3 linked regions of the Pseudoduganella dura genome follow. The main gene of each other region encodes a partner of the protein of the gene in region 2 in a complex. Links are inferred from orthologs where the notes say so. Each region holds a gene or a part of one and is shown on either strand. Other genes may lie near its edges. The genes, in order: pnp, GJV26_RS19765 and eno.

What was found.
Region 1: the proteins of GJV26_RS19765 (region 2) and pnp are in contact, whole or in part, in a cryo-EM structure (PDB 9QH0), measured with the Escherichia coli proteins. The link is inferred for Pseudoduganella dura from one-to-one orthologs.
Region 3: the proteins of GJV26_RS19765 (region 2) and eno are in contact, whole or in part, in a solved structure (PDB 2FYM), measured with the Escherichia coli proteins. The link is inferred for Pseudoduganella dura from one-to-one orthologs.

Annotation. Positions count from the first base shown.
Region 1 is NZ_WNWM01000002.1:5,001,682-5,005,701, reverse strand. What follows is about bases 736-3,659. They hold pnp (polyribonucleotide nucleotidyltransferase), read right to left. Parts: upstream 3,295-3,659; coding sequence 1,177-3,294; downstream 736-1,176. Other genes in these bases: rpsO (30S ribosomal protein S15), read right to left, coding at 3,509-3,659; GJV26_RS21920 (zinc ribbon domain-containing protein), read right to left, coding at 736-1,046. Outside these bases: more of GJV26_RS21920, read right to left, coding at 1-735; more of rpsO, read right to left, coding at 3,660-3,778; GJV26_RS21905 (hypothetical protein), read left to right, coding at 3,973-4,020. UniProt on the Escherichia coli protein: Involved in mRNA degradation. Catalyzes the phosphorolysis of single-stranded polyribonucleotides processively in the 3'- to 5'-direction. Also involved, along with RNase II, in tRNA processing.
Region 2 is NZ_WNWM01000002.1:4,522,538-4,527,586, forward strand. The notes cover bases 508-4,460. They hold GJV26_RS19765 (Rne/Rng family ribonuclease), read right to left. Parts: upstream 4,116-4,460; coding sequence 708-4,115; downstream 508-707. Other genes in these bases: chrA (chromate efflux transporter), read right to left, coding at 508-658. Also shown: more of chrA, read right to left, coding at 1-507; GJV26_RS19770 (RluA family pseudouridine synthase), read left to right, coding at 4,707-5,049. UniProt on the Escherichia coli protein: Endoribonuclease that plays a central role in RNA processing and decay. Required for the maturation of 5S and 16S rRNAs and the majority of tRNAs. Also involved in the degradation of most mRNAs.
Region 3 is NZ_WNWM01000002.1:4,680,930-4,684,870, reverse strand. Bases 1,097-3,941 are described here. They hold eno (phosphopyruvate hydratase), read right to left. Parts: upstream 3,239-3,941; coding sequence 1,955-3,238; downstream 1,097-1,954. Other genes in these bases: kdsA (3-deoxy-8-phosphooctulonate synthase), read right to left, coding at 3,514-3,941; ftsB (cell division protein FtsB), read right to left, coding at 1,534-1,863; GJV26_RS20455 (ammonium transporter), read right to left, coding at 1,097-1,263. Outside these bases: more of GJV26_RS20455, read right to left, coding at 58-1,096. UniProt on the Escherichia coli protein: Catalyzes the reversible conversion of 2-phosphoglycerate (2-PG) into phosphoenolpyruvate (PEP). It is essential for the degradation of carbohydrates via glycolysis.

The sequences.
Region 1 (4,020 bases), 480 kb from region 2 along the record:
GGCGCCGAACCCGGCGCGGCCGACGTGCCGCATGCATAGCAAAACCGCGTAAACGCATTCTTGCGGGCCGTGCAGGCGGTGCAGTGATTGAACAGCCCGATGCCGCAGTGCGGGCAAAAGTCGATCTTCGGGTCCTTCAGGTCGACCTGGCGCTCGCAGCCGGGGCAGACGCCCTTCCCCATCCGTGCCAATGCCGTGTCGTAGCCGAGGTTTTCACGGCGCTGCGTGTCCGGCAGCGCTTCGGCCGCGCGCTGCCGCTCCAGGTATCGCTGCAACCCGATGATGGCCTGCCGGCCCACGATCACCGTCACCAGGATGCCGACCACGTGGCGCACATAGCCGCCGTAGCTGGGCAGGTAGGGCACCAGCTCGACGAAGAACGCGAACAGCGCGAAGAAGATGAAGCCCCAGACGAACGGCCACCAGGTGCTCTTGCGCTTGTTCTTCCACAGCCAGCCGGCGATCAGCAGCAGCGGCAAGGTCAGCGCCAGGCGATAGGCGAACACGCGCAGTTCGCGCAATTGCAGCGCCTTCCGCCAGCGGCCGTCGGCATCGCGCTCCAGCGCGGCCATGCGGCCCGCGGCGCGGTCGCGTGCCTGGCGCGCGTCCAGCTGGCGCTGCTCCTGCTGCTGTACGGCGGTCAGCGCCTTGCGCTCGTCCGCCTTCAGCTCGTCGAGCTGGCGGGTGCGCGCGATCAGTTCGGGGTCCTGGTCGGGCCGTGCGGTGGCGTGGCGTGTCGACAGCCAGTTGCCGAAGGTATCGTTCGCGGTCGCCGTATTCGATTCCGCGACCCGGTGCTTCTGCTGCGCCTGTTCGAGGGCCGCCTGCGCGTCCTCGTAGGTGCGGCCGGCTTCCTTCAATGCCGCCTGCGCCGCCGGATATTGCACGCGGTCGGTGAACTGCTCCAGCGCCAGCGGTTCCTCGACGAGGTTCAGGTTGTCGACGATCTTGCCGCCCAGGCCGACAAGGAAGCCGGCGAACAGGAAAGCGACCAGCCACAGGCCGCGCTGGAACCATTTTTCGGAAAGACGAAGGGCCTTGCTCATCGTGATGCTCCAGTTGGTTGGACCGGAACGGAGCATAGCGGCTTTCGCCGCGGCGATGCTGTGGCAACACTCTAAAAAAAAAAACCGCCGGGCTCACGCACCGGCGGTTTTTGCTCCGTTGAAGGAGATATTACTTGGCGACGGCGCCCGCCTCTTCGGCGGCCTTCATCGACAGCTTCAGGCGGCCGCGATCATCCGTTTCCAGTACTTTCACGCGCACTTGCTGGCCTTCCTTCAGGTAGTCGGCAACGGCGTTGACGCGCTCGTTGGCGATCTGCGAGATGTGCAGCAGGCCATCCTTGCCCGGCATGACTTGCACGATCGCGCCGAAGTCCAGCAGCTTGAGCACGGTGCCGTCGTAGGTCTTGCCCACTTCGACCGATGCGGTCAGCTCTTCGATGCGGCGCTTGGCTTCCTGGCCGGCGGCGGCATCGACGGAAGCGATGGTAACCACGCCTTCGTCGCTGATGTCGATCTGCGTGCCGGTTTCCTCGGTCAGCGCGCGGATGACGGCGCCGCCCTTGCCGATCACGTCACGGATCTTCTCCGGGTTGATCTTGATGGTGATCAGGCGCGGTGCGAAGTCGGACAGTTCCGTCTTCACGTGCGGCATCGCCTTCTGCATTTCGCCCAGGATGTGCTCGCGGCCTTCCTTGGCCTGCGCCAGCGCCACCTGCATGATTTCCTTGGTGATGCCCTGGATCTTGATGTCCATCTGCAGCGCCGTGATGCCGTTGGCGGTGCCGGCGACCTTGAAGTCCATGTCGCCCAGGTGGTCTTCGTCACCCAGGATGTCGGACAGCACGGCGAACTTGCCGCCTTCCTTGATCAGGCCCATCGCGATGCCGGCCACGTGCGCCTTCATCGGCACGCCGGCATCCATCAGCGCCAGGCAGCCGCCGCAGACGGAAGCCATCGACGACGAACCGTTCGACTCGGTGATCTCGGACACCAGGCGCACGGAGTAGCTGAACTCTTCCGGCGACGGCAGCGCGGCAACCAGGGCGCGCTTGGCCAGGCGGCCATGGCCCACTTCGCGGCGCTTCGGCGTGCCCACGCGACCGGTTTCGCCGGTGGCGAACGGAGGCATGTTGTAGTGCAGCATGAAGTCGTCGGTGTACTCGCCCATCAGCGCATCGATCTTCTGCGAATCGCGCGCGGTGCCCAGCGTGGCCACGACCAGCGCCTGGGTTTCGCCGCGGGTGAACAGCGCCGAACCGTGGGTACGCGGCAGGACCGACGTGCGGATCGCGATCGGACGCACGGTGCGGGTGTCGCGCCCGTCGATGCGCGGTTCGCCGTTCAGGATCTGCGAACGCACGACCTTGGCTTCCATGTCGAACAGGATGTTGCCCACGTCGACCGAGTTCGGTGCCTCGGCGCCTTCGGCGGCGGCTTGCGCCGCCAGGTCGGCGAGCACTTCGCCCTGCATCGAGCGCAGCGCCTGCTGGCGGGCCTGCTTGTTCTTGGTCTGGTACGCTTCGTTGATCTTGGCTTCGGCGAACTGCGCCACCTTGGCGATCAGCGCTTCGTTCTTGGCCGGCGCGGTCCATTCCACTTCCGGCTTGCCGCCTTCTTCCACCAGCGCGTGGATCGCATCGATCACTGCGCGCATCTGCTCGTGGCCGAACACCACGCCGCCCAGCATCACTTCCTCGGACAGCTGCTTGGCTTCCGATTCCACCATCAGCACGGCCGATTCGGTACCGGCAACCACCAGGTCCATCTCGGACGTTTTCAGCTGGGTCGTGGTCGGGTTCAGGATGTACTGGCCGTTGGCGTAGCCCACGCGGGCCGCGCCGATCGGGCCGTTGAACGGCACGCCGGCCACGCACAGGGCGGCGGAGGCGCCGATCATCGAAGCGATGTCGGGGTCGATCTCGGGATTAACCGACAGAACGTGGATGATGACCTGCACCTCGTTCATGTAACCCTCCGGGAACAGCGGGCGGATCGGGCGGTCGATCAGGCGGGACGTCAGCGTCTCCTTCTCCGATGGACGGCCTTCGCGCTTGAAGAAGCCGCCGGGGATCTTGCCGGCTGCATAGGTCTTCTCGATGTAGTCGACCGTCAGCGGGAAGAAATCCTGGCCGGGCTTGGCATCCTTGCGCGCCACCACGGTCGCCAGCACGACGGTGTCGTCGACCGACACCAGTACCGCGCCGGAAGCCTGACGAGCGATCTCGCCGGTTTCCAGGGTCACGGTATGCTGGCCGTACTGGAAGGTTTTCGTAACTTTGTTAAACATGGGTAATCCCTTTCTATTTGCCGACAGATTTTCAGGCGCTGTCGTTCACCTCACCACAGGTACCGGCTGATGCCGGCCACCTTATTGCTCCATCGCTCGCCAGGCCGAATATTTGTTATTCCGCCTGGCAATTATTTAACATTCCAGAATGACAAAATGCCTGCGTCAGCGAACTGGCGCAGGCATCTCGACTAAAACCGGGAATGCAAAAAAATTACTTACGCAGACCGAGTTTGGCGATCAGGTCGCGGTAACGGGTTGCGTCCTTGTTCTTCAGGTAGGACAGCAGGCTCTTACGACGGTTGACCATCATGATCAGGCCGCGGCGGGAGTGGTGATCCTTGCTGTGGGCCTTGAAGTGACCGTTCAGTTCGTTGATGCGTGCGGTCAGCAGCGCAACTTGCACTTCCGGGGAGCCGGTGTCGTTCTGGGCGCGTGCGTTGTCCGCGATGATCGCGGATTTGTTGATGTTTTCTACGGACATGATAAACCTTTCACATGCGATGCGCGGAGTACGGAACCCTGCACATCGTGAGTTACGATAATAAAACCTGCCCGAACGGACAGGCCCGCAAGTATAACGGAATTAGCGCGCGCCGTATCAACTTCTGGCTACAATTATCGCGGCCTCCAGGAGGAAACGTGAAAAATCTGATCTTTCCGATAATGTTAAGCGCAATGATCGCCGGTTGTGCGCTGGGCCCGCCGCCGCAGGCCGGCGAACCG
Region 2 (5,049 bases):
CCAGCAGCCGGCGCCAGGAGAACAGCGCATGCGGTGGCGTGGGCGTGCCGTCGTCGATCATGGCCGGGCCGTGGCCCGGCACTGCCGGACCGTTGCCCTGTTTGCCATGTGTGAACGCTGCCGGCCGTACGCGGCCGCCAAGCCAGCCCAGCGCCGCGGCGGCCAGCACGATCGCGGGGAAGGGGACGCCCAGCATGATGGCGGCGAATGCGGCGCAGGCAAGGCCGCCCAGCAGGGCGTTCTGGAGCGTGCGTCGGCCGATGCGCCAGGTGGCGGCCAGCACGAGCGCGACCACCGCGGGCTTGATGCCGTACAGCACTGCCGCGATCGCCGGCAAGTGCCCGAAGGCAAGATAGATCCACGCGAGTCCGATCATGATCAGCAGCGAGGGCAGCACGAACAGCACGCCGGCCAGGATGCCGCCGCGCTTGCGGTGCAGCAGCCAGCCGATGTAGACGGCCAGCTGCGTCGCTTCCGGTCCGGGCAGCAGCATGCAGTAGTTCAGCGCATGCAGAAAGCGCTGTTCGGAAATCCAGCGCCGCCTCTCGACCAGCTCGGCGTGCATCATCGCGATCTGGCCGGCGGGGCCGCCAAAGCTGACGAAGCCCAGCTTCAGCCAGTAGCGTAGCGCAACGGATAAGGGGACAGGAGGGCGCATGGCGAAAAAAAGGGAAGCCGAGGCTTCCCTTTTCCAGATCGCTGACAGATCAGCGGCGGGTATCCACCTGCACCAGCGGCTCATCGGCCACCTGTGGCGCCGGCTTGCGGGTGCGGCGCACGCGCACCGGCGCCTCTTCCTGCGCCGCGGCTTCCTGGGCCGCACGCAGCTTGGCCGGGTCGGTCGCGGCCATCTGCAGGCCGGCCGCTTCCAGGATCGACTGCAGATCCTTCGATGCGGCAGGCTTGGCCGGCGCAGCGGCTGGAGCCGGAGCGGCGGCTTCGGCAGGCGTGGCAACCGGCACCGGCTGCGTTGCCACGGCTTCGATGGAAACCGCCTCGGCCGTTGCAATCTCGGCACCAGCCGGGATGACGACGGCGGCTTCGACCACGGGAACCAGGTCCACGTCGGCCGGCTTCGCGGCCGGAGCCGGGGCGAGGTCGGCGGCAGGTGCAGCGGCAGGTTCAGCGGCAGGTTCAGCGGTAATCGCTTCCCGGGCCGCGGCAGGCAGCGGCTCGGCGGCCGGCGCTTCCACGATTTCCGCTTCGGCCGGCTCGATGGCCACCGGTGCGGCTGCGGTTGCTGCATCTGCCGTCACAGGCGGCAACGGCTCCGCGGCCGGCGCTTCGACGATTTCGGCTTCGGCCGGCTCGATGGCCACCGGTGCCACTGCGGTTGCAACGTTCGCAGTGACTGGCGGCAGCGATTCGGCGGCCGGCGCTTCGACGATTTCCGCTTCGGCAGGCTCCACGGCAGCCGGTGCGGATGCCACCGGAGTCGTTTCGGCCACGCCGGCGCCCTGGTCCGCAACAGCGGCGACAGGCGCCCCCTCGACAGCCTCGATCGCGGCGGCGGCGGCAGCCACCGGCTCGACCGGTGCCGGCGCCTGCGGCGCTTTCGGCGTTTCCGCCGAGGCCGCCACTTCTTCGCGGGCAGCCACGTCGGCCTGCTCGATCACCACGGCGTCGGTTGCCTTGAGGATGTCGCCTTCGGCGGTACCGGCGGCGAACTCGTCGCCGGATTCCTCGATGCCTTCGGCGCCTTCGCGCTCGCGGCGGTTACGGTTGCGGCCACCGCGGCGGCGGCGGCGGCGCGGCTCGTCGCCGCCTTCGCCCGCTTCCAGTTCCTCGCCATCCGGACCGATGCCGGCAGCCGGTTTCGCCAGCTCCGGGCTGTCGGACAACGGCGCCGCGGATGGTGCGCTGGCGGCGATGCCGGTGCCGGTGCCGACCGGACCAACGCCGGCCGCGGCCAGCGCCAGTTCATCGGCCTTTGCTTCGGCCGGCTGGGCCCTGGCTTCACGCGGCTCGCGCGGCGGACGCGGCTCGCGGCCTTCGCGCGGCGGACGTTCCGCCCGTTCCGGGCGCTCGGCACGCTCGGCACGCGGCACGGCAACGCCTTCCACGCTTTCCTTGTCGGCTTTTTCCAGGTACTTGTCGGTGGCTTTCTCGACCGAGAATTTCTCGGCAGAGAATTTTTCACCCGGCTTTTCGCCGAACTTTTCCACTTTCTCACGCGGTTCGCGCGGCGGACGGGGCGGACGGGCCGGGCGCGCTTCCGCTGCCGGCTTGGCGGCCTCGTCGCGGACACCCGGTTCGCGGTCTTTCGGGCCACGCGGGCCACGGGCACGCGGGCCACGGCCATTCTTGTCGGCACGGTCAAGCGGTGCAACGGCCGGTTTCGTCACGATCGCCGGCGCAGCCGGCGCCGCCGGTTCGTCGGTCTTGCCGGTGAAGAAGGACACCAGTTTCGAGAAGAAACCTTTTTCGGCCGGGGCAGGTGCCGCGACCGGCGCCGGCGCTGCCGGCTTGGCCGCTTCCGGTGCCGGCGTACGGTCCACGATCGGCGCAGGCTGGCTCGGGGTGATGGTCTTGACCACCGCTTCCTGGCGCGGCTTCTGCTCTTCCTTCTGGCGCTTGGCGAAGCCCATGTCGGTTTCCGCCTGCTCGGCCATCGAATAGCTGGCAGGGGCTTCTTCCAGGCGCGGATCGTCGTGCTTGATGCGCTCGAGCTTGTAGTGCGGCGTATCGAGGTGCTTGTTCGGCACCAGGATCACGGTGATGCGGTGGCGGTTCTCGATCTTGAGCACTTCGCCGCGCTTCTCGTTGAGCAGGAAGGCGGCCACGTCGACCGGCACCTGCACGTGGATCGCGGCGCTGTTTTCCTTCATCGCCTCTTCCTGGATGATGCGCAGCACCTGCAGGGCGGACGATTCGGTGTCGCGTATATGGCCGGTGCCGGAGCAGCGCGGGCACGTCACGTGCGAACCTTCGGACAGCGAAGGGCGCAGGCGCTGGCGCGACAGTTCCATCAGGCCGAAGCGGGAGATCTTGCCCATCTGCACACGTGCACGGTCGTGGTGCAGCGCATCCTTCAGGCGCTGTTCCACTTCGCGCTGGTTCTTCGACACTTCCATGTCGATGAAGTCGATCACGATCAGGCCGCCCAGGTCGCGCAGGCGCAACTGGCGTGCCACTTCCTCGGCCGCTTCGCAGTTGGTATTGAACGCGGTGGTTTCGATGTCGGAACCGCGGGTGGCGCGGGCCGAGTTGACGTCCACGGAAACCAGTGCTTCGGTGTGGTCGATCACGATGGCGCCGCCGGAAGGCAGCGGCACGGTGCGGCTGTACGCCGTTTCGATCTGGTGTTCGATCTGGAAGCGGGAGAACAGCGGCACGTCGTCGCTGTAGCGCTTCACGCGGTGCACCATGTCGGGCATCACGTGGCTCATGAACTGGTGCGCCTGTTCGTAGATCTCGTCCGTGTCGATCAGGATCTCGCCGATATCGGGCTGGTAGTAGTCGCGGATCGCGCGGATCACGAGCGACGATTCCTGGTAGATCAGGAACGCGCCGTTGGCGGACTTGGACGCGCCTTCGATCGCGCGCCACAGCTGCATCAGGTAATTCAGGTCCCACTGCAGTTCATCGACATTGCGGCCGATGCCGGCGGTGCGGGCGATCACGGACATGCCTTGCGGCAGGTCCAGCTTGTCCATCGTTTCGCGCAGTTCCTGGCGTTCCTCGCCTTCCACGCGCCGGGAAACACCACCGCCGCGCGGATTGTTCGGCATCAGCACCAGGTAGCGGCCGGCCAGCGAGATGAACGAGGTCAGGGCGGCGCCCTTGTTGCCGCGTTCTTCCTTCTCCACCTGCACCACGATTTCCTGGCCTTCGCGCAGCGCATCCTTGATGGTGGCGTTGCGCACGTCGCAGCCTTCACGGAAGTAGCTGCGGGCCACCTCCTTGAACGGCAGGAAGCCGTGGCGATCCTCGCCGTAGCTGACGAAGCAGGCTTCCAGCGATGGTTCGATGCGGGTGATCACGCCTTTGTAGATATTGGACTTGCGCTGCTCCCGTCCAGCCGTTTCGATGTCGATGTCGATCAGTTTCTGACCGTCGACAATGGCCACGCGCAGCTCTTCCTGCTGCGTAGCGTTGAACAACATGCGTTTCATTTTTTATTTGACTCCGCGGCCCATGGGCCGAGTTGAGCCGCTCAAGCTCCAGGAACCCGAGCGGCAACCGTACAAGGATATACGCGGAATTAAGGAGGCTGCGGGGAAATGCCTCGTCGTGCGGCAGCGCGCAGGCGCAGCTGCCACAGTGGGCGCATGAGGCTGATCGTCATGCCGAGTTCGCACCACCTGCAACTCATCCTGTCCGGCCCCTGCATGGTGGCGGGGCCGCGGAGAATGCGGGCGTGCGCAAATGGTCGAGCCGGGCATCTTGTGTGGTGCCCGGCGAAAACGGCAAGCGTTATCAGCTCCATCAACCGGCAAGCAACGACTCTGTGCTTGCTTGCCGGATTTATCCTAACGATCCAGCCAATCTAATTCCAGCATCCGTCCACCAACCCGATGACAACATTGGTTGCCACCCTGATCCGTGCCCGGCTGTGCGTATACGTTTATTTCCGCTGAATTTGCATTCCGCGAGGCCAGCGGATGCGCCCCTGTGTAGAATCGTGGTTTTCTTCTTACACTGCAACAGCAGGCCAGCACTACTTTAGTGCTGTATTGCTACGGCGAATTGATTATATATTCAAAATGAAGGACTTAGAGAGATTTTCTGGGAAGCCAATCCAAAAGGGCCGGCCACAAGCCGCGGAGCCTTCCCCCCAAACAGTCCTGCCACAAGCACAATTCGTGACGATCGGCGAAGAAGAGGCCGGTCAGCGTATCGATAACTACCTGTTGCGTATTTGCAAAGGCGTTCCGAAGAGCCACGTCTATCGCATCCTGCGTTCCGGCGAAGTCCGGGTCAACAAGGGCCGCATCGACCAGCTGTATCGCCTGGTGGCCGGCGACATCGTCCGGATTCCCCCGGTACGTATCGCGGAGAAGCCGGACAATGGCGCACCGGCAGCGGAGTTTCCCATCATTTTCGAGG
Region 3 (3,941 bases), 160 kb from region 2 along the record:
TGCGGTACGTTCAGAACATACCGCGGGCGCGTGGCCGATACGCCACGGTGGTCGGCATCACCCGGCGATGGTTTCCCGTTCCGGCGTGGCGCTGATCTTATGGATCGACAGGTCGGCGCCGTCGAATTCCTGCTCCGGGTCGAGCCGCAGGCCCATGGTGGCCTTCAGCACGCCGTACACCAGCGCGCCGCCGGCCGTGGCGATGGCGATGCCCAGCAGCGTGCCGGCAATCTGCGACATCATCGATACGCCGCCCAGCCCGCCCAGCGCATGGCTGCCGAAGATGCCGGCCGCGATGCCGCCCCAGGCGCCGCACAGGCCGTGCAGCGGCCACACGCCCAGCACGTCGTCGATCTTCCAGCGGTTCTGCGCCAGCGTGAACATCACGACGAAGATCGCACCGGCCACCGCGCCGGTCGCCAGCGCGCCAAGCGGATGCATCAGGTCCGAACCGGCGCACACGGCCACCAGGCCCGCCAGCGGGCCATTATGGACGAAGCCGGGGTCGTTCTTGCCGAGCACCAGCGCGGCCAGCGTGCCGCCCGCCAGCGCCATCAGCGAATTGACGGCGACCAGGCCGTTGATCTTGTCCAGCGTTTGCGCGCTCATCACGTTGAAGCCGAACCAGCCCACGGCGAGGATCCATGCACCGAGCGCCAGGAAGGGAATGTTCGACGGCGGATGCGCGGAGATGCGGCCATCCCTGCCGTAGCGCCCCCGGCGCGCGCCCAGCAGCAGCACGGCCGGCAGCGCCGCCCAGCCGCCCACGGCATGCACGACGATCGATCCGGCGAAGTCGTGGAACGGCGCGCCGAATGCCGCTTCCAGCGCGGCCTGGAAGCCGAAGCGGTTGTTCCAGGCGATACCCTCGAAGAACGGGTAGACGAAGCCGACCAGCAGCGCCGTGGCCACCATCTGCGGATAGAACTTCGCGCGCTCGGCGATGCCGCCCGAGATGATGGCGGGGATCGCCGCCGCGAATGTCAGCAGGAAGAAAAACTTGACCAGTCCATAGCCGTTGCCGACGACGAGCGTGTCGGTCGGCCCGAAGAAATGCACGCCATAGGCGATGCCGTAGCCCACGGTGAAATACACGATGGCCGACACCGAGAAATCGGCCAGGATCTTGACCAGCGCATTGACCTGATTTTTCTTGCGCACCGTTCCCAGCTCGAGGAACGCGAATCCGGCATGCATCGCCAGCACCATGATGCCGCCCAACAGGACAAACAAGGCATCCGCACCGCTTTTGAACGACTCCATCGACCACCACTCCCTGTCAAAGTGCAAAAGCACCAAGGGAGAGCAAGAAGTGTGCCGTTTTGGGGAGAGATGGCCATCCCAGTGCGGAATAACGAATAATGATGTTTCGCACCGTTATTGACAGCTCGGCAGCACCGAGGTGGTGCGCGCTGCGCCATTTTGGCGCTGAGCAAGATAGGAAAATCGTGGGAAAGGAAGGACCGGCAAAGCCAGGGATTTCCTGGAAAACAGGGTCCGTCCCTGATTTTTCCCGGAAAACAGGGTCCGTCCCTACTTTTTCGGCTCGGCCGGTGGCGGGGCCGGCGTGGCGCCATCGCCGGGAATCTGGCCCTTGCGGAGGATCTGGACGTAGATTTCATTCTGCTTGATCATCGACAGCTCGTAGCGCGCACGTTCCTCGACGGCACCGGTGCCATCCTTCAGGTCGCGCACTTCGGAATCGAGCTTGGCGTTGCGGCGCCGGAGTTCATCGTTTTTTTCATGGGCCGCATCGACCTGCTGCTCCAGGTCCTGCACGCGGAGCCATCCGCCCTTCCCCAGCCATAACGGATACTGAATCAGCAGCAGCAGGGCTGCCAGGGCGAGGGTAATCAGACGCATAGAAAATAAAGAACCGGCCGGGAAGCCCGGCCGGTGTCATAGTGATGAAAGTTACGGCGCTGTACATCGAACGCCGTTGCTGCAGGCGCGGTTACTTCAGATTATAGAATGCATCGCGGCCAGGGTAGCTGGCGATATCGCCCAGGTCTTCCTCGATGCGCAGCAGCTGGTTGTACTTGGCCATGCGGTCCGAACGGGACATCGAACCGGTCTTGATCTGCAGCGCGTTCAGGCCCACGGCGATGTCGGCGATCGTCGAATCTTCCGTTTCGCCCGAGCGGTGCGAGATCACGGCGGTGTAGCCGGCGCGCTTGGCCATCTCGATGGCGGCGAACGTTTCGGTCAGCGTACCAATCTGGTTGATCTTGATGAGGATCGAGTTGCCGATGCCCTTCTGGATGCCTTCCTTCAGGATCTTGGTGTTGGTGACGAACAGGTCGTCGCCCACCAGCTGCACTTTCTTGCCCAGCGCGGCGGTCAGGATGGCCCAGCCTTCCCAGTCGCCTTCGTGCATCGCGTCTTCGATCGAGATGATCGGGTACTTGTCGCACCAGGTGGCCAGCAGGTTGGTGAATTCGGTGGCGCTCAACGAAAGGCCTTCGCCTTCCAGCTCGTACTTGCCGTCCTTGTAGAACTCGGAAGCGGCGCAATCGAGGCCCAGCGCGATCTGCGTGCCCGGCTCGTAGCCGGCTTCTTCGATGGCCTGGATGATCAGCTTGATGGCATCTTCATGGTTGGCCAGGGACGGTGCGAAGCCGCCTTCGTCGCCGACCGCCGTGCTCAGGCCCTTCTTGTGCAGGATCTTCTTCAGCGTGTGGAACACTTCGGCGCCGTAGCGGATCGCTTCCTTGAACGTCGGTGCGCCGACCGGGATGATCATGAATTCCTGGATGTCCAGGTTGTTGTCGGCGTGCGCGCCGCCGTTGATGACGTTCATCATCGGCACCGGCATCTGCATCGAGCCCGAACCGCCGAAGTAGCGGTACAGCGGCAGGCCGGCTTCTTCCGCGGCGGCCTTGGCGACCGCCATCGACACGGCCAGCATCGCGTTCGCGCCCAGGCGCGACTTGTTCTCGGTGCCGTCCAGGTCGATCAGCGTGCGGTCCAGGAATGCCTGTTCGTTCGCGTCCAGGCCCATGATCGCTTCGGAGATCTCGGTGTTGATGTTCTCGCACGCCTGCAGCACGCCCTTGCCGAAGTAACGCTTCGGATCGCCGTCACGCAGCTCGATGGCTTCGCGCGAACCGGTCGACGCGCCGGACGGCACGGCCGCACGGCCCATCACGCCCGATTCCAGCAGCACGTCGCATTCGACGGTCGGATTGCCGCGCGAGTCGATGATTTCGCGGCCGATGATATCTACGATTGCACTCATGTGTAGTCTCCAAGGTTGTGGAAGGCAGGTGGACGCGTCGCTGCATGTGGTCGCATGAACTGTCGTGCAACCGGGCTTGCCACGGGCTTGCCAAATTAGTAGCGCGCAAAAATTGCAGCAAGAGTAACAGAGGATGGCCTTCGAGGGAAGTACGACGGCCGGCATGCAAGCCCGAGCAGCCCCTGTTTCAAGGAAAACACGGACATCCGCGCAACACGCAAAACGGGCCCGGCAGCCGATGGCTGCCGGGCCCGCTTCAATGCGACGGCCGGCGCTTACTCGAAGCTGTTCTCGAGGAAGCCCGACTTCTTGGTGATGCGATCGAGCTCGATCAGCGTGGACAGCAGTTCCTTCATGCGGCCCAGCGGCACGGCGTTCGGACCGTCCGACAGCGCGGTGGCCGGCGTGGGGTGCGTTTCCATGAACAGGCCGGCCACGCCGACCGCCACGGCCGCGCGCGACAGTACGGGCACCATGTCGCGCATGCCGCCCGACGACGTGCCGTTACCGCCCGGCAGCTGCACCGAGTGCGTGGCGTCGAACACCACCGGCGCGCCGGTCTCGCGCATGATCGCCAGCGAGCGCATGTCGGACACCAGGTTGTTGTAGCCGAACGAGGCGCCCCGTTCGCAGGCCATGAAGTTGTCTTCGTTCAGGCCCTTCGCCTTTGCGGCGGCACGGGCCTTGTCGATGACGTTCTTCA